2 regions of the Arthrobacter sp. zg-Y20 genome follow, and region 2 is predicted to be linked to the other one. Evidence: predicted binding sites of a transcription regulator. Region 2 holds the regulator's gene; the other holds the start of a gene.
The links. The regulator HrcA, encoded in region 2, represses chaperone genes, less so after heat shock. The targets are predictions, from matches to a motif close to TTNGCACTCGNNNNNNNCGAGTGCNAA.

Region 1: the regulator HrcA is predicted to act here: its motif matches at 1,768-1,794, upstream of groL (chaperonin GroEL).

What each region holds. Positions count from the first base shown of each region.
Region 1 is NZ_CP126241.1:627,121-636,188, reverse strand. It holds gene groL (chaperonin GroEL) at 1-1,610, opposite strand, end outside; gene QNO06_RS03160 (cold-shock protein) at 1,980-2,183, opposite strand; gene QNO06_RS03155 (LytR C-terminal domain-containing protein) at 2,395-3,012, opposite strand; gene QNO06_RS03150 (DUF3263 domain-containing protein) at 3,081-3,389, opposite strand; gene QNO06_RS03145 (uracil-DNA glycosylase) at 3,530-4,309, shown strand; gene QNO06_RS03140 (siderophore-interacting protein) at 4,338-5,192, shown strand; gene QNO06_RS03135 (threonine/serine exporter family protein) at 5,501-7,399, opposite strand; gene QNO06_RS03130 (lipid II:glycine glycyltransferase FemX) at 7,449-8,522, opposite strand; gene QNO06_RS03125 (MFS transporter) at 8,665-9,068, opposite strand, start outside.
Region 2 is NZ_CP126241.1:2,021,243-2,030,310, forward strand. It holds gene ybeY (rRNA maturation RNase YbeY) at 1-430, opposite strand, end outside; gene QNO06_RS09685 (PhoH family protein) at 427-1,485, opposite strand; gene QNO06_RS09690 (GerMN domain-containing protein) at 1,866-2,837, shown strand; gene QNO06_RS09695 (16S rRNA (uracil(1498)-N(3))-methyltransferase) at 2,858-3,640, opposite strand; gene dnaJ (molecular chaperone DnaJ) at 3,642-4,781, opposite strand; gene hrcA (heat-inducible transcriptional repressor HrcA) at 4,886-5,899, opposite strand; gene QNO06_RS09710 (DUF3097 domain-containing protein) at 6,063-6,911, shown strand; gene QNO06_RS09715 (DUF4870 domain-containing protein) at 7,033-7,455, shown strand; gene hemW (radical SAM family heme chaperone HemW) at 7,522-8,754, opposite strand; gene lepA (translation elongation factor 4) at 8,751-9,068, opposite strand, start outside.

The sequences.
Region 1 (9,068 bases), 1.4 Mb from region 2:
GCCATCTCGTCAGCGCCGCCCATGGCGGGAGCCGACTTCTCCGGCTTGTCCGCAACCACAGCTTCGGTGGTCAGGAACAGGCCGGCGATGGAGGCAGCGTTCTGCAGGGCGGAACGCGTCACCTTTACCGGGTCGTTGATGCCGGCAGCCAGCAGGTCTTCGTACTCACCGGTGGCTGCGTTCAGGCCGAAGCCTTCGGGCAGGCCGCGGACCTTGTCCACCACAACACCGGGCTCCATGCCGGCGTTGAAGGCAATCTGCTTCAGCGGGGCGTCGATGGCAACGCGGACGATGTTCGCGCCCGTTGCTTCGTCGCCCTCGAGGGAGAGGTTGGCGAAGGCCTTGAGGCCGGCCTGGATGAGGGCCACGCCGCCACCGGCGACGATGCCTTCTTCAACGGCCGCCTTTGCGTTGCGGACGGCGTCCTCAATGCGGTGCTTGCGTTCCTTCAGTTCCACCTCGGTTGCGGCACCGGCCTTGATGACAGCGACACCGCCGGCCAGCTTGGCAAGGCGTTCCTGCAGCTTCTCGCGGTCGTAATCGGAATCGGAGTTCTCGATTTCGGCGCGGATCTGGTTGACGCGGCCGGCGATCTCTTCAGCGTCGCCTGCACCTTCGACGATGGTGGTTTCGTCCTTGGTGACTACAACCTTGCGGGCCTTGCCCAGCAGGTCGAGCGTGGCGTTTTCGAGCTTCAGTCCAACTTCTTCGGCGATGACCTGGCCGCCGGTGAGGATGGCGATGTCAGCCAGCTGGGCCTTGCGGCGGTCGCCGAAGCCCGGAGCCTTGACGGCTACGGACTTGAAGGTGCCGCGGATCTTGTTGACCACCAGGGTTGCCAGGGCTTCGCCCTCGACGTCTTCGGCAATGATCAGCAGCGGCTTGCCGGACTGCATGACCTTTTCGAGGACGGCAACGAGGTCCTTGACGTTGGAGATCTTGGAGTTGACGATCAGGATGTACGGATCCTCGAGGACCGTTTCCTGGCGCTCAGCGTCAGTGACGAAGTAACCGGAGATGTAACCCTTGTCGAAGCGCATGCCTTCGGTGAGTTCCAGCTCCAGGCCGAAGGTGTTGGACTCCTCGACCGTGATGACGCCTTCCTTGCCGACCTTGTCCAGTGCTTCGGCGATCAGGTCGCCGATCTGCTGGTCACCGGCGGAGATGGAAGCCGTAGCCGCGATCTGCTCCTTGGTTTCGATCTCCTTGGCGGAAGAAATCAGCTCGGCGGTGACGGCTGCAACAGCCTTCTCAATGCCGCGCTTCAGGCTCAGCGGGTCGGCACCGGCGGCAACGTTGCGCAGGCCTTCGCGCACCAGCGCCTGGGCCAGGACAGTTGCCGTGGTGGTGCCGTCACCGGCAACATCGTCAGTCTTCTTGGCAACTTCCTTGACCAGCTCAGCGCCGATCTTCTCGTAGGGATCGTCCAGTTCGATCTCCTTGGCGATGGACACGCCGTCATTGGTGATCGTGGGAGCGCCCCACTTCTTTTCGAGGACTACGTTGCGGCCACGCGGGCCGAGGGTGACCTTGACGGCGTCGGCGAGGATGTTCAACCCGCGCTCGAGGCCGCGGCGTGCCTCTTCTTCAAATGCAATGATCTTGGCCATAACGGCTATCGTCCTTCCGGAACAGTCATGCTTGGAGCAAAAATTTCCATTCCCGGCTGAGGTGCCCGCGACGGACGGCCCGGCTAGCGCGATCTCTTTACGCGGTTCCCCGAACCTCACCCCAGTGGTTGCTGGTTCACTCAACGCCGGGGGACTTTTAGCAGTCATCCGGCAAGAGTGCTAAGTCAATAATTAGCACTCCCACACACTGAGTGCAAGCGATCACGCGTACCTGCTGCCCGCTTCACAGACCATGGCGCCTGCACCGGAGACCACAACTAAAAGCAGCGGCGGAACCAGCGCCGCTAGCGCTGGTTCCGCCGCTGCGGATCCCGTCCCCAAGCCGGGCGGCTGTAGTGCATAACGGGCCTAGACTGCCCGGACTTCCTCGGCCTGCGGACCTTTCTGCCCCTGGCCGATTTCGAACTCCACCCGCTGGCCCTCTTCCAGGGTCCGGTAACCGGAGGCCTGTATCGCCGACCAGTGGACGAACACGTCCGTTTCTGCCTCGTCGAGGGTGATGAAGCCGTACCCCTTCTCCCCGTTAAACCACTTGACGATCCCCTGCGCCATGATGTTTCTCCAACCTAGATTCCAATGCAGCCCTCCGGCGTCGCACTTGGGCTCCGGAGCCGCCGGCCACTGCGCAGGCTTTCGATTCCAGTGGAGACCGAGGCCAGCGCCGCAGACCGGCTGGCAACACTCTAACCACAGTGACGTACATCACAAGTGGGTTGTTGATAACGTTATGGTCTTTTTACACCCTTGGGGGTTGGCGCTCTTCCTACCGGAAGCCGGGGGCCAGGACCACGGTGACGTTCGTGAATCCGGGCGATTCCACCACTGTGGGAATACCCAGGTCGGCGCCCAGCTGCTGGGCGTTCACGGCTTGGGCCGGGTTGCCGTAGTAGACGGCTGTAACCTGCTGGGGTGCTCCGGTCCAGTTCCCAACCGTGCCCACGGCCCATCCGGCACCGGACACACGCCCGGAGACATTGGCGCCAAGCCCGCTCACGCCGCTGGCGTTCAGCACCACAACCGGCTGCGTACGGTCTACCGCAGGCTCAGGCGCAGGCTCGGGCACGGGTTCAGCAGTGTCGCTTGCCGCCGGCGTGGGCTCAGCACTATCTTCGGGCTCAGCCTCTGCGGGCTCACTCGATGCGCTCGGTGCCGGCGTAGCGGTGGACTGCGCTTCAGCGGACGGCCCGGGGTTGCCCGCGCCAATGCCCAGGCGCGGCAGCACGAAGTAGGCGGCGAGGCCGATCATGAGGGCAAGCACACCCACGGTGATCAACAACCCCAGTCCGCTCGAGCGGGTGGGGATAAGGCGTTCACGGTGCACGCCCTGCCGCGCCGAGGTCTCGGGGACCTTGTCGAACTCGTCCCGGGGATATTGGCTCATGGTGGAAATTTCATCCTTGCTCTGAAGGTGCCGTGTTCAACACGCCGGCGTTGGTGGCTAACGCCGGACTAGACGCCCGTGCCCAGTCGGCGGGCGGTACGGGCCTGCTGGCGGCTCGTTCGTAGTCTACGCAATCGCTTGACCAGCATCGGATCGTGGGCGAGGGCTTCTTCGGTGTCGATCAGTGCGTTGAGGACCTGGTAATACCGTGTTGCCGACATACCGAACAAATCACGGATTGCCTGTTCCTTGGCTCCGGCGTACTTCCACCAGGCCCGCTCCAAGGCGAGCATCTGCTGTTCCTGGGCCCCCAGCGGGCTGTCCGGATCCACGGTGCCGTCCAGCGAAAACCGTTCGGCTTCTGTCGATTCCGCCACATACGCTCCCAAAAAAGATCCCGTTTATACCTACCTGCCATGCTAATTGGCAATAACACAGTTGTCATTTAGGCGGCCTGGGGAGCTTCGCCGGGAGGCGCCGGTTGTCCTTCCGGAGAAAAATACCGAAAACTGGAGCAGTGACAACAAATGAACCACCGCTCTTTGCCTACAGCGCTGTTCCGGAACCGGCGGATGACATCCCGTTCCCTTTCGCCGCCCCCACCCCCCTGTCAGCGGTGATGGCGGCGGACTGGGCCGAGGCATTGGCTCCCGCTGTTACCGGCTTCCATGAGATCGCCGCGGATTTGGACGCCGAACGGCGTGCCGGCCACAGCATCCTGCCAGCCCCGGGGAACATCCTGCGGGCCTTCCAGCGCCCGCTGTCCGAAGCAAAGGTGCTGATTGTCGGACAGGACCCGTACCCCACGCCTGGACACGCCGTCGGACTGTCCTTCTCGGTGGACTCCCGGGTGCGCCCGCTGCCGCGCAGCCTGAACAATATCTTTACCGAGCTCCATGCCGACCTCGGCGTGACGCCCGGCCCGTCGGGAGACCTCACGCCGTGGGCGGAGCAGGGGGTGCTCCTGTTGAACCGGGTACTCACCGTCCGTGCCGGCGCAGCAGGGTCACACCGCCGCCGCGGCTGGGAGGAAATCACGGAGCTGGCGGTCCGGGCATTGGCCGCCAGGCGCCGCCCGGACGGAACCCGTCCCCCGCTGGTTGCCGTGTTGTGGGGCCGGGACGCTCGAAGCGTTGTCCCGTTCCTCGGGGGCTCGCCCACGGTGGAATCGGCCCATCCCAGCCCGCTCTCCGCTTCCCGCGGGTTCTTCGGTTCCCGGCCGTTCAGCCGCGTTAATGAGCTGTTGGCGGAGCAGGGCGCCGAACCGGTGGACTGGCGGCTGGGCGCGGTACGGTAGTTTGAGCGATTCCCTAGGAGATAAGTCCATGCCAGAAACTCCCCCGCGCCAGCAGCCCGGCGATTCCGCACCGCGGAAACCGCGGCCGCTGGTGACGCTGGAAGTCCTCCGCCGGGAGCAGATCAGCGAGCACATGGTCCGGATTGTTGCCGGCGGTTCCGGTTTCGACCGGTTCACGCCCAGCACCTGCGCCGATGCCTACTGCAAAATCTGGTTCGGGCCGGACGGAGCGCCGATCGACGGCACGGAGGACCTGGAGAGCATCCGTGCCCGGAGCGAGCGCGACCAGTGGCCGGTTTCGCGCACCTACACCATCCGGAGCGTAGACCGGCTCGCCCGCGAAATCAGCATCGATTTTGTGGTCCACGGCGATGAAGGCCTGGCCGGACCGTGGGCTGCACGGGCGCAGGCCGGCCAGCACCTGACCTTCTCCGGTCCGGGCGGAGCCTTCAACCCCAGCCCGGACGCAGACTGGTACCTCCTGGCAGGCGATGAGTCCGCGCTGCCCGCTATCGCCACCGTGCTCCGGGCGCTGCCGGCCGACGCCGTTGGCCAGGCCTTCGTGGAAGTGGCCGGTCCGGGTGACCGGCAGCAGATCAGCAAGCCGGCGGGCGTGGAAGTGACGTGGCTGTACCGCGGCAGCACTCCGGCCGGCCGAAGCGGGCTGCTCGCGGAAGCCCTCGCTGCAGCCCAGTGGCAGGACGGAACCGTGCAGGTCTTTGCACACGGCGAACGTGAGGCGATGAAAGCCCTGCGGGACATCCTGTTCAGCCACCGCGGGCTGGAGCGTAGCCAGGTCTCCCTCTCAGGCTATTGGGCCGCCGGGCGCACCGAGGATATTTTCCAGGCTGAGAAGCGCACCCCGGTGGGAAAGATCCTTTAGTCCTGCGCCTGCTGGTCACTGCCCCAAACTTCCCACGCTTTGGGACTGCTGTTGCCCGTGGGGTCACATTGGCCCCTCTGGTACCGAAGCGTGGGAATTCCCGTTCCCAGCCCGAACCGGTCGCCCACTTCCGCCCCGCTGGTGCCAAGTCCACCCCGGTGGTGCCAAGTCCACCAGCCGGTGGGCCTTCTTCCGGCTGGTGGATCCTCCACCCCCCTGCCCCCGCAGTCGGCCGATCCTGGTGTCCGATGTGCCGCCCGCACCCGAGCACAAAAAAGCCCGGCCCCTGCGGGCCGGGCTCTTTGCGGTCAGCGCCGCCGGTTGCGGCGGTCGTTGCCGTTGAGGTTCCGGGTGAAAGGCCGTCCCAGGTTGTCACCCAGGACCACGCCGCCGGAGATGGCCAGGATGACGGTAAGGGCGTCGAACAGTCCCACCGCACCTACATACATGTCCTCGGCATCGATGCTCAGCCCGTACATGGAGCGGAAGATCGCCAGCCCCGGGAACAGGAACAGGACCGCCGGCACCGCTACGATCAGCTGCGGCGCCTCCATCCGCAGGGCCACAATCCGCGCCACCATACCAATGAAGATGGCGGACACGGCCGGCGTCAGGCGCGGACCCACCCCGCCGGCGTCGGCCACCTGGTAGACCAGGAAACCGGCCACGCCAATCAGCACCGTGGGCAGGACCAGCCTGCGCGGCGACTGTTCCACAATGCAGATGGTGGCCAGGGCGATGGCCAGCAGCAGCACCGTCACCGGGAAGGAGTATTGGGATGAGGCCACGTCCGTGACGTTCAGCCGGCCCATCCCGAAAAGCGCTCCCGCCACGAGGGCGACGGCGATGCCGGCCACCAGGGCGCCGAAGGTCAGGAACGCGGACAGGAACCGGCCCGAGGCGGTAACCGGGAACCCGTTAATAGCATCCTGTACGGCCGAGACCAGCCGGCCGGTGGGCAGCATCAGCAGGATGCCGCCCGCCACCACGATGCCGGGCGAAATGGGAACCTGCATGGACCAGAACAGCATCGCCATGGCCGTAACCACGAATCCGCTGGCTGCCGTCGTAAAGAAGTCCGGCACACGCCAGCGGCCCAGCACACGCTGGAGGAGGCTGACCATCACCGTGCCGGCGAAACCCACCAAGGAGGCCAGCGGTCCCCCACCGATGAATCCGACAATGGCTGCGGAGAAGATCCCCGCGGAGAACGTGACGGCCCAGCGCGGGAACGGCTTGGGCTGGTGCGTGATCTCGCTGAGCCGGTTGGCGGCTTCCGCGCGGGTCAGGCCGCCGTCGATGATTTCGGTGACCAGCTGGTGGACCAGCCCCAGCCCGGCATAGTTGTTGGTCCAGGAGCGAACCACGCGCATCACGGTGATGGGTGTCTGGTCCTTGGGCGAATAGTTGAGCAGCACCGACTGGTTGGTGATGTCCACTTCAATGCTTTCCAGCCCGAAGGCAGCGGTGACCGCGATGATGGCGGTTTCCACTTCCAGCGCGCCAGCCCCGTAGCGGAACATGGTTTCGGCCATGCTGAGGGCCAGGTCCAGGGTTTTGCGCGCATTGGCGTCCGGGCCTCCGGTACGCACCAACGGATTGGCGTAGGGGCTGCCGGCCAGCCGCTCCACAATGGACATGGCCTGAGTGGGCGGGTTTTCGCCTTGGACGAGACGACGCAGCATCCGCTTGGCTGCTGCGGAGGACCGGTCTGTGCGGACGGCGGTGGAGCTCAGCGGCGACGTACCTGCCGGAACGTTTTTGCGTGTCCGTGCGGGCCGTTTTTCCCGCGGCACAGCCGGCTTGCGGCTACGTTCGGGCTGCGGCGGCCGAAGGGCCTTGGACCCCACCGGGCGTACCACGGACGTGGTGGGCGGCGGCGGCTTGGGCCGGGTGCTGCGCAGTGCCGCGGTGGGAACGTCTGCTGCCGGACGGGCCGAGCCCGGGGCCTTCGACGGCGGAGTGGGCGCCTTAACGCCGCCCCGCTGGGACCCGACGGGCCTTGCTTTCCCGGTCTGGGCCTTCCCGTCCTGCGCCTTTCCCGCGGAGGCCTTCCCTGTGGAGGCCTTCCCCGCCGGTCGCTGGCGCCCGGCGGGGATGCTGATCACCGGGATCAGCCCTGCGGACGGGTCCGGATTCGGTGCCGACTCCGGATTCGGTCCGGACTTGGGGCGGTCCGGACCGGACGTGTTCTCCAAGGGGCTCACCCTTTCGCCTCTGGTTCCGGGTCCTGCCCGGTTTATCTGGTGGTACGGCTTAGTAGAACGGCTGCTGGTGGCGGCGCCAGTAAATCTGCCGCGCCACCTTTTCGCCTATGGTGTTCCAGATCCGGTACCGGACGGGATCCACCACGTAGTCATAGCAGCCAACGAAGTCGGTGACCGTTTTCGAGAAACTGGTCTTGAACAGACCCAGCCCGTGATGCGGGTGGCTCTTGTCCTTGAGCTGGTTGCTCGGCGGGGTGCCGCAGAAGTCGTAGGACGTGATGCCGCATTCGTCCTTGAGCTCGTTGATGGCGGTCCACTGGACCAGGTGCGAATCTCCGTATTGGGACCGCTTGGGTTTGGAGCCGCCGTCCTTGTAAGTGCCCTTGTTCCCGTAGGCGATGACAAAGGCGCCTACGGTGGGTTCCCCGTCTTCAAAGGCGAAGTAGAAGCGGCCCTGCCCGGCGGCCACAAAGTTGGACCAGAACCGGTGGTAGTACTCGTAGGAACGCATCTTGGCCGAGGACCGGTCCTCGATGTGGGCCATCAACTGGTACATGGTCCGCATGTTTTCCTCCGTGGGTTCCACCCGGCGCACATCGGCGCCTTCACGGATGGCCCGCCGCACGGCGTTGCGGCCGCGGGAGGAGAGGTTCTTCAGCAGCTGCTCGGAATCCGGTGTGGTGTCCAGCAGGGCGGTGGAGTCGTTGGGCTGCAGGTTGAACGTTTTAATGAAGCCGGCACCGGTGAACAGTGCCTGCACCTCTTCGCTGTCCTCAATGTCGGGCTCGACTTTGATGGCGAAGACCTTGCGCCCGGTCTGCTTGATGAAGCGGGTCAAGGCGTTCACCACCAGCGGCACGTCTTCGGGCGCGGCGACGTCGGGGCCCTTGATCAGGTACCAGAGGCTGCCCAGAAGGGGAACCTTCTTCTCGATGGCGAGGGCGTAGGTGGTGTAGTCCGGTCCCGTAAAGGCCAGGTACACGGGGTTCCAGCCGTGGTGGGACTTCACCTCCGCGAAGGATGCGGACTGCAGGACGTTGCCGCCGCCGGGGTTCGCCAGCACGTGCTTATCCCAGTTGTCGATCTCCTCGGCAGTGGCCAGGCGTGCACTAAAATCTCGCAAAATACCTCAACTAATGGTTTGTTCACTGCTTCGTTTTCAGCGCATCCGGCAGGTGCGCCGGCCTGCTCGTGAAAAGCGGGCCTCGAACCGGCTCCCAGTCTATCTGTTGCAGCACCGCCCCCACGAAACTTCCTCACCGCCCTCAGCCCGGCGCCGGCAGGAACCAGCGGACCCACGGTTCTTCTTCCGTCAGGTCCCAGGCCCGCTGGATCAGCTGCCGGTCCTCCCCCGTAGTCCGGGTCTGTTCCTGCCTCAGGTACTCCCGCCAGCTGGGTACGTCGTATATCTCCCGGAACTGGTCCCGGTCGGTGATGGAATGCACCAGTTCCCAGTGCGTGGCGCCGGTCCGCATCCGGCTGAGCCGAACCTCATGCATGGCTTGGACAAAGGCGTCGGCCCGGTCCGCCGGCACTTCGTAAGCAATCAGCACGGTCACCGGCCCGGCATCCGGCGGGGGTTCAACGGGAGCGGGGATGTTGAGGTCCGGGTTCGGTGCCGCTGCCACACTGCGGTCCAACTTGCCGGTGCCCGGCAGCAGCGGCAGCA
Region 2 (9,068 bases):
GCAGGCGGCGCTGGAGGCCGAACATTTCTTTCTCTTCCTCCGGTTCGGCGTGGTCGTATCCGAGCAGGTGCAGAACGCCGTGTGTGGTCAGGAGAAGCAGTTCCTCGTCGGTGCCGTGCCCGGCGTCGGCGGCCTGGCGTGCGGCTACCTGCGGGCACAGCACAATGTCGCCCAGGACGCCGGCCGGGGTGATTCGTCCGGCTGTTCCGGGACGCAGCTCATCCATGGGGAAGGAGAGCACATCGGTGGGGCCCGGCAGGTCCATCCACTCGATATGCAGCTTTTCAATGGCATCCTCGTCCACGAGGATGATGGACAGGTCCGCTTCGGGGTGCACGTAGAGGCTGTCGAGCAGGTACCGGCCCAGCCGGGCCAGTCCCTCTTCGTCCACTCCGGGCGCGCTGGATTCGTTGTTTACTTCAATGCTCATGAACGGGCCTCCCGCCCGTGGCCGCCGTTGCCGCGGCTGTTGGACTGTCCTTCGTCGCTGCGCGCGGCGCTGCGGCTGCGCTTTGCCTCGTCCCACTCGCTGTAGGCAGTGACAATGTCGCTGACCAACCGGTGGCGTACGACGTCGACCGCCTGGAGTTCGGAGAACGCGACGTCGTCGATGTCGCCCAGGATGTCGTGCACAATACGCAGCCCCGAGGCTGTGCCGCCGGGAAGGTCCACCTGGGTGACGTCCCCGGTGACGACCATCTTGGAGCCGAAGCCGAGGCGGGTCAGGAACATCTTCATCTGTTCGGGCGTGGTGTTCTGCGCTTCGTCCAAAATGATGAACGCGTCATTGAGGGTCCGGCCGCGCATGTAGGCCAGCGGCGCCACCTCAATGGTGCCTGCCGCCATCAGCCGCGGAATGGATTCGGGGTCCATCATGTCGTGCAGCGCGTCGTACAGCGGTCGCAGGTACGGATCGATCTTGTCGCTCAGTGTGCCCGGCAGGAAGCCGAGCCGCTCCCCCGCTTCAACGGCCGGCCGGGTCAGGATGATCCGGTTGACCTCCTTCTGCTGCAGCGCCTGAACGGCCTTGGCCATTGCCAGGTATGTCTTGCCGGTGCCGGCCGGCCCGATGCCGAAGACCACTGTGTTGCGGTCAATCGCGTCCACGTAGTTCTTTTGGTTCAGGGTCTTCGGCCGGATGGTTTTGCCCCGGGTGGAGAGGATGTTCTGGGTCAGCACGTCCGCCGGGCGGTGCGTGCTCTGGTCACGGAGCATGCTGATCAGCTGCTCGAGGACCTGCGGGGTAACCCGGGTCTGGTTCCGGGCCAGGACACGGACCTCGTTGACCAGGCGGACGGTCTGCTCCACATCGGCCGCGGGTCCGGCAACCGAAAGCTCATTTCCCCGGACCAGCAGGCTCACCTCGGGATTGGCCGCCTCAATGATCCGCAGGGCCTCGTCGTTGGCCCCCAGCGACTGGACCATGTGTTCCGTGGAGTCAAAGACAATTGTCTGGTTGTCCAGTCGGATGGTGCCGATTTCCATTGAAGATTCGGTCATATAGACGGCCTTTCCAGGCCTTTCATCGCCCCTTATTGAGTGCTGTTGGGTGTGCTGCTGTTGGGTGGTTCGGTGCGCCGTACTCCGCGTCCCGTTTACTAAAAACGCCGCAGTACGGGGCTTTATTTCCCTGCACGTGATTCCTGCGCCCCTGCTGGTGCCTGCGCCGCGCAACTCCGGCTACGTAAATCTTACTTGATCTGCCCGCACCCGGGCGGAACACCATGGGCTTTATCTCGGGGCCGCAACGGTGATGTCTCAATCGTGTTTCAGTCCGGCCGCGGTCCCGCGAACAGCACCGGTGGGCCCGAAACCGTGTGCGAAGGTGGATGACGTACCTGTTAGCGACACCTTAAGGAGGGTTGATGTCCACCGGAAAAACCCGCCGTGCCCCATCCCCCTCCATGTGCCGGCGCCGGCTCCTGCTCGCCGGGTCCGCGCTGGCAGCCGGCGCCGTGATGCTTGGCGGCTGCGGCGTGGTGGCAGAGAATGCCACCACCACCATGCCGACGTCGGCCAACGCCGGCGAAACCGGCGGAGGTGCCGCCATGACCATCTCCCCGCCCGCCGAGGCGGCCTCGGCTTCTACCTTGATGCCGGTCTACTGGCTCGGCCTCAACGAAACAACCGTGAGCCTCTACCGGGAGTTCCTGCACTCGGACCATACCGGCGATCCGGTCGGCGAGGCAGTCCGGGCAATGACGGCGGGGAAACCGCTGGACCAGGACTATTTCACGCCATGGCATCCGGCTGACAGCGTCACCGCTTCCATTTCCAGCAAGAACGTCATCACGGTGGACATCTCCTCGGATGCGTTCAAGGGCTCCCTCGACTCCGGAATGGCCCACCGTGCCGTGCAGCAGCTGGTGTACACCGCCACCGCCGCTGCCGCCAACGCGAAACTCACCGCGGTGGGCCAGGAAAGCACGGTGGTGATCCTGGTGGACGGCAAGGCGGGCTATCGTGCGTTCGGGCATGTCCCGCTGGATGAGCCGCTTCGCCGGGACACCAAGCTGGCTGCTCCCATCTGGATCATCGATCCGCAGGAATCCCAGGTGCGCGGCAGTGACGTGGAGATCAGCGGCACCGCGGTGGCGCAGCCTTCCCAGCTGTACTGGCGTGCCGAGCCCGTGGTGGACGGCAGGCCGTCCTCGGCAGCCGTGGCTGCGGGCACCGTGGACCTGCATGCCGCAGTAGGGGAAACCGGGAGGTTCAGTTTCTCCGCGACCCTCGCACCGGGCGACTACAGTATCCGTGTCTTCTACGGCGGACATGAATCGGCCGGAGATTCCAAGCGGATCACGGTTATCTCCGATCCCGGCTCCCCCGAGGGGTAAGTCGCCCTACGGCGGCCGGACTACCAGCGGCCCAGCAGCTGATTCAGGACGGCCAGCGCAGAAGGACCGGCGGTGGAGGACCGCAGCACATGCGGGCCCAGCCGGACCGCCACCGCGCCGGCGGCACGCAGCTGTTCCAGCTCCGCCGGGCTGATACCGCCCTCCGGTCCCACAACCACCGCAATGGAAGCCTGCGCCGCATCCGGCCCGGCCGGACCAGCGCGGCGGTCGCCGAGTGCCGCCAATGCCCCGGCGAGGGGTGCGTCGGCTTCCTCATGCAGCACCAGTACCAGGTCCAGGTCCGAGAGACGGCGGACCAGGGCCTTGCTGTCAAGCAGCGGCTCAACCTCGGGAATGCGGGAGCGGCGGGACTGCTTGGCGGCCGCGGCGGTCAGTGCCTGCCACTTGGCCTGGCCCTTGGCCGCTTTCTCCGTGCGCCACCGGACAATGCTGCGGTCCGACTGCCACGGGATCACGGCATCCACGCCCAGTTCCGTGGCCGCTTCGACCGCCTGCTCATCACGGTCTCCCTTGGCGAGGGCCTGCACCAGGACAAGGCGCTCAGCCTCCGCCGGCTCCTGCGTTACCGCTTCCACGGCCAGTTCCAGCAGGGACGGGCCGGTCACGGTGACGGTGCCGGTGATCCGCCGTCCGGCACCGTCCACAACGTCCACCGGCTCGCCGGGGGCAATCCGCTTCACGGACACGGCATGGCGGGCTTCCGGTCCTTCCAAGCGGAACGAGCCGCCTGGGCGGACTGCTGCCACCAGCTCCGGATCCCCGAAGAAAATGGGGTTGGTCATCCTAGAGGTTGCCCAACCGGTCCCGCAGTTTCGCGAAGACGCCGGAGTTCGAACTGTTCAGGCGGCCCTCGCTGTATTCCTCCCCGCGCAGCTGGGCGAGTTTGCGCAGCAGCTCTTCCTGCTCGGAGTCCAGCTTCTGCGGGGTTTCCACGTGCACATGCACCCGCAGATCGCCGCGGCCGTGGCCGCGCAGGTGCGTAACACCGAGTCCGTTGAGGACGGAGACCTCACCGGACTGGGTGCCGGGCTTGACCGTGATTTCACGTTCGCCGTCGAAGGTGTCGAGGGTGACCGTGGTGCCCAGGGACGCCGCAGTCATCGGGACGGTGAGGGTGGCGTGCAGATCATCTCCCTCGCGGAGGAACGTCGGGTCATTGTTGACCCTGATTTCCACGTAGAGGTCGCCGGCGGGGCCGCCGGCCATGCCGGCCTCGCCCTGCTGGCTGAGCTGGATCCGGGTGCCGGTGGCGACGCCGGCGGGGATCTTGATGGTCAGTGTGCGGCGGTTGCGGACCCGGCCTTCACCGGAGCATTCGTGGCACGGATCCGGAATGACGGTGCCGAAGCCGTTGCAGGTTCCGCAGGGGGCCGAGGTCATGACCTGGCCGAGGATGGAACGTACAGCCCGCTGCACCTGGCCGGTGCCGTGGCAGATGTCGCAGGTCCGCGGGGATGTGCCCGGCTGGCAGCACGATCCGTCACACGTGGGGCAGACGACGGCGGTGTCGACGTCGATCTTCTTGTTGACGCCGAAGACGGCGTCCTTGAGGTCGATCCGCACGTTGATGAGCGCATCCTGGCCGCGCCGGGCCCGCGAGGCGGGTCCCCGTCCGCCGCCGGGGGCTGCACCGCCGAAGAAGGTGTCGAAGATGTCCTGGAAACCGAAGCCCTGGCCGCCGAAGCCGCCGCCGCCGAAGCCGTTGTCGGTGCCGTTCTCGTTGCCCGTGGTGTCGTAAATGCGGCGCTTCTCCGGATCCGAGAGAACCTCGTAGGCGTGCGTTACGGCTTTGAACTCATCGGATGCACCCGGAGCATTGTTGACGTCCGGATGCAGCTTGCGGGCAAGCTTCCGGTACGCCTTCTTGATTTCTTCACCCGTGGCGTCTCGTCCGACGCCCAGAACCTGATAGTGATCGCTCACTCGTGCACATCGCTTCCTGTATTGCCTGCCTCCGGTGGTGGAGGCGTAGTTTGTGGTCCGCCGGGTGGCCCGGCGGGACGGCCGCGCAGCTGGTGCGGGCCGGCCTAGTTATTGAGTATTCGGGAGAGGTACCGCGCCACGGCCCGGACGGCTGCCATGGTGGTGGGATAGTCCATCCGGGTGGGCCCCAGGATGCCGACCTTTGCCGAAGCGTCGGGTCCGTACCCCGTGGCCACCACCGATGCTTCGGATAGTCCGCCGTGCGGGTTTTCCCGTCCAATCCTGACGGCAACACCCCGGGCGTCCTGCTCCATCTCGGACAACAGCCGCAGCATCACGACTTGTTCCTCGAGAGCCTCCAGGACCGGTCCGATTGTCAGCGGGAAGTCTACCGTGGAGCGGGCCAGGTTGGCCGTTCCGGCCATAACCATGCGGTCCTCCCGGTTAATTCCGGCGAGCATTTCCAGGCAGTGGCCCAACGCGGCGGCCACCCTCCGGGAAGCGGCAGGCACGGTGGCCAGCGCTTCGGCAAGGTGGCCGGTGATGCTGCTGAGCGGCGTGCCGGCAAGGGCGGCAAGGAAATGGTGGCGCAGGTCCAGCAGATCGGGTTCGGTCACCGGCTGCGGAACCGTGATGACCCGCTGCTCCACCCGTCCCGTGGTGGAAATCAGGACAACCAGCACCTGGGCCGGCGCCAGGAGGACAAATTCGATGTGGCGCACTTTGGCGTTGCCCAGGTGCGGGTACTGGACCACGGCCACCTGGTTGGTCAGCTGGGACAGCAGCCGTACAGTGCGGTCCATAACGTCATCCAGATCATCTGCGCCTTCGAGCAGGGACTGGATGGCACGGCGTTCCGGGGCCGAGAGCGGTTTCACGTCCGAAATCTGGTCCACGAACAGGCGGTAGCCCTTATCCGTGGGGATGCGTCCCGCCGAAGTGTGCGGGGCGGTGATGAGCCCTTCCTCTTCAAGGGCCGCCATGTCATTGCGGATGGTGGCCGAGGAAACACCCAACTGGTGGCGCTCCACCAGTGCCTTGGAGCCGACGGGCTCGCGTGAATGGACGTAGTCCTCGACAATGGCGCGGAGGACCTCGAGCCGGCGTGGCTCACTCATGGCTTTTCCCTCCCAGCGAATCGGCGGATGGTGCGGCGGGTTAGCACTCCCACTGCTCAAGTGCTAAGTCTAATACGGATCAACTGCGTTGCTAGCATTGAGGAACCCGTTCACCCCCTGCGGGCATTCCAGCCCAACCGAGCATCTGAGTGAGGCAATTTTCGTGTCCAGTTTTTCCTGGGGTCCGCAGGACATCACTGCCCCGGCCCGGACGGCCCTGCGAAAAGTCGGCGCCGAACCCGGCCTGGTCCTGGAGGATGTTGCCTCCGGCTGGGTGGGTGCCGTGGTGCGGGTGGAGAAATCCGGCGGGCTGCACCTGATGGTCCTGGAGGACCGCCGCGGAAAAACCAAGTCCTTCGAGCTGGGCTTTGGCTTCCTGCTGGAGGGCGAGCCCGTGGAGGTGGTGCCGGCGTCCGCGGCCGCGCCGGGCAGGGCCGCACCGGCCCGTACCGCGTCCGGATCCGTACGGGTGGCCAACCAACGCGCCCGCACCGCGCGGGCCAGCCGCATCTGGGTGGAAGGCAAGCACGACGCGGAACTGGTGGAAAAGGTCTGGGGCGATGACCTGCGCGTGGAGGGAATCGTCGTCGAGCCCCTCCACGGCGTTGATGACCTCTATTCGGCGGTCCGCGGCTTCGGGCCGGGACCCGGGCGCCGCCTCGGCATCCTGGTGGACCATCTGGTCCCGGGGTCCAAGGAATCCCGGATTGCCGCCGAGGCAATGACCTGCCCCGGAGCGCCGGGCAACGTCCTCATTGTGGGCCACCCTTATGTGGATGTATGGCAGGCGATCAAACCCTCGGTGATCGGCCGGAGTGCCTGGCCGGTGGTGCCGCGGAACCTTGATTGGAAGACCGGCATCCTGCAGGGCCTGGGCTGGCCGCACCGGGACCACACCGACGTCGCCCTGGGGTGGAAGAAGCTTTTGGGGCAGGTGCACACCTATGCGGACCTTGAGCCCTCGCTGCTGGGACGGGTGGAAGAAGTCATTGACTTCCTGACTGTCCCTTAGGTGAGATGTGCGCCGCACCGGCCGTCTCCGTTCCGTTATAAAGCGGACCAGACAGTACGCTTGAGGAATACGTAGTAGCGGACCGACCCTGAGTCACCATGAGCCAAAAGGAAATTACGCCGTGTCCAACACACGCCAGAATCACCCGCCCCGCCCGGAAGAGCCCGCGCAGCGACCCGTGTATCAGGGCGCTCCGGCCAACGCGCTTCCGCTGACCGCTTCGGAGGACCGGCAGTGGGCAACCATGGCGCACTTCGGCGGCATACTCGCCTTCGTCCCGTCCTTGATCATCTACCTGGTCTTCCGCGACCGCGGCCCGTTCACTGCCCAGGAATCCAAGGAAGCACTGAACTTCACGCTACCGCCCAGCATTGCGGCGCTGGTGGTCTGGGCCCTGTCCTTTATCCCCGTGGTGGGCGGCTTCTTCGCCGTACTCAACGCCCTGATCTGGGTCTACGTGGCTGTGTCCTCCGTCATTGCCGGCATTGAGTGCAACCGGGGACGGCCGTACCGCTACCCGTTCAACCTGCGCCGTATCAAGTAGTTCAGCCAAATAAAAAAGCCGGACCGGGACTAAGCCCGGTCCGGCTTTTTTCGTTTGTGCCGGCGATCAGTCCGGCAGCAGCCGGCGGACCACCGCATCGGCCAGCAGCCGTCCGTTGCCGGTGAGGATCACTTTCCCGGTCAGCGCCGCCCGGGGATCCACCAGTCCGTCGGCCATCAGGCCCGCCACGGCCAGCCGGCCGGGCTCCCGCAGCCGGTTCAGTTCCAGTCCCTCTGCCAGCCGCGTGCGCAGCATGATGTCTTCGATGTACCGGGTGTCGGCGTCAAGCGTCTCCCGGCCCACTGAGGGCGACTCCCCCGCTGCGATCCGCTGGGCGTAGGCGGTGGGGTGCTTGGCGTTCCACCAGCGCACGCCGCCGGCATGCGAATGTGCGCCGGGGCCGATCCCCCACCAGTCGTCGCTGCGCCAGTAGGCCAGGTTGTGCCGGCACTGGTCCGCCGGGGTGCGCGCCCAGTTGCTGACCTCATACCAGGACAAGCCGGCTGCGGTCATCATTTCGTCGGCCAGCACGTACTTGTCAGCGTGGTCGTCGTCGTCAATCGGGGGCACCTCGCCGCGCCGCATCCGCGCCGCGAGCTTGGTCCCTTCCTCGATGATCAGGGCATAGGCCGAAATGTGGTCCGGCTCGTAGCTCAGGGCTTCTTCCACGGAAGTTTTCCAGTCCTCCATGGATTCGCCCGGGGTGCCGTAGATCAGGTCCACGCTCACGTGCAGGCCGGCGTCGCGCGCCCATTTCACTGCCTGCGGCACCCGCGAGGGGGTGTGCGTGCGGTCCAGGACCGCCAACACGTGCGGTACCGCTGACTGCATCCCGAAGGACACGCGGGTGAAACCGGCGTCGGCGAGCAACTGCAGGGATTCGGGGGTCACCGAATCCGGGTTCGCCTCGGTGGTGACCTCAGCGCCGGGCGCCAGGCCCCACTGGTCGACGGCGGTTGTGAGGATCATGGCCAGGTCCTCGGCCGGCAGCAGCGTGGGCGTGCCGCCGCCGAAGAACACCGTTTCCATCCGGCGCTCGGGCATCCCGGACCGGCGGAGCGCGTCCGCTGCGAAAACCACTTCGCGGGCCGCCGTCGCCCCGTAGGCCGCCTGGGAGGCGCCGCCGCCGAGCTCGGTGGCCGTGTAGGTGTTGAAATCGCAGTAACCGCAGCGGACGGAGCAGAACGGAATGTGGACGTACAGTCCGAAGTTCCGCTCCGCTGCGCCTTCTGCGGCCTGTGCGGGCAGGAGGCCGTCGGCGGGTGCCGGGTCTCCGAGGGGCAATGCGCTGGGTGTCACTTCTTGGATTTGTCCTTGGAATCGTCAGAGGAAAGTGCAGCCACGAAGGCTTCCTGCGGAACCTCCACGCGGCCCACCATCTTCATCCGCTTCTTGCCTTCCTTCTGCTTTTCAAGCAGCTTGCGCTTACGGCTGATGTCGCCGCCGTAGCACTTGGCAAGCACATCCTTGCGGATGGCGCGGATGGACTCGCGGGCAATGATGCGCGAGCCAATGGCCGCCTGGATGGGGACCTCGAACTGCTGGCGCGGGATGAGTTCGCGCAGCTTGCCCGTCATCATCACGCCGTAGGAGTACGCCTTGTCCTTGTGGGT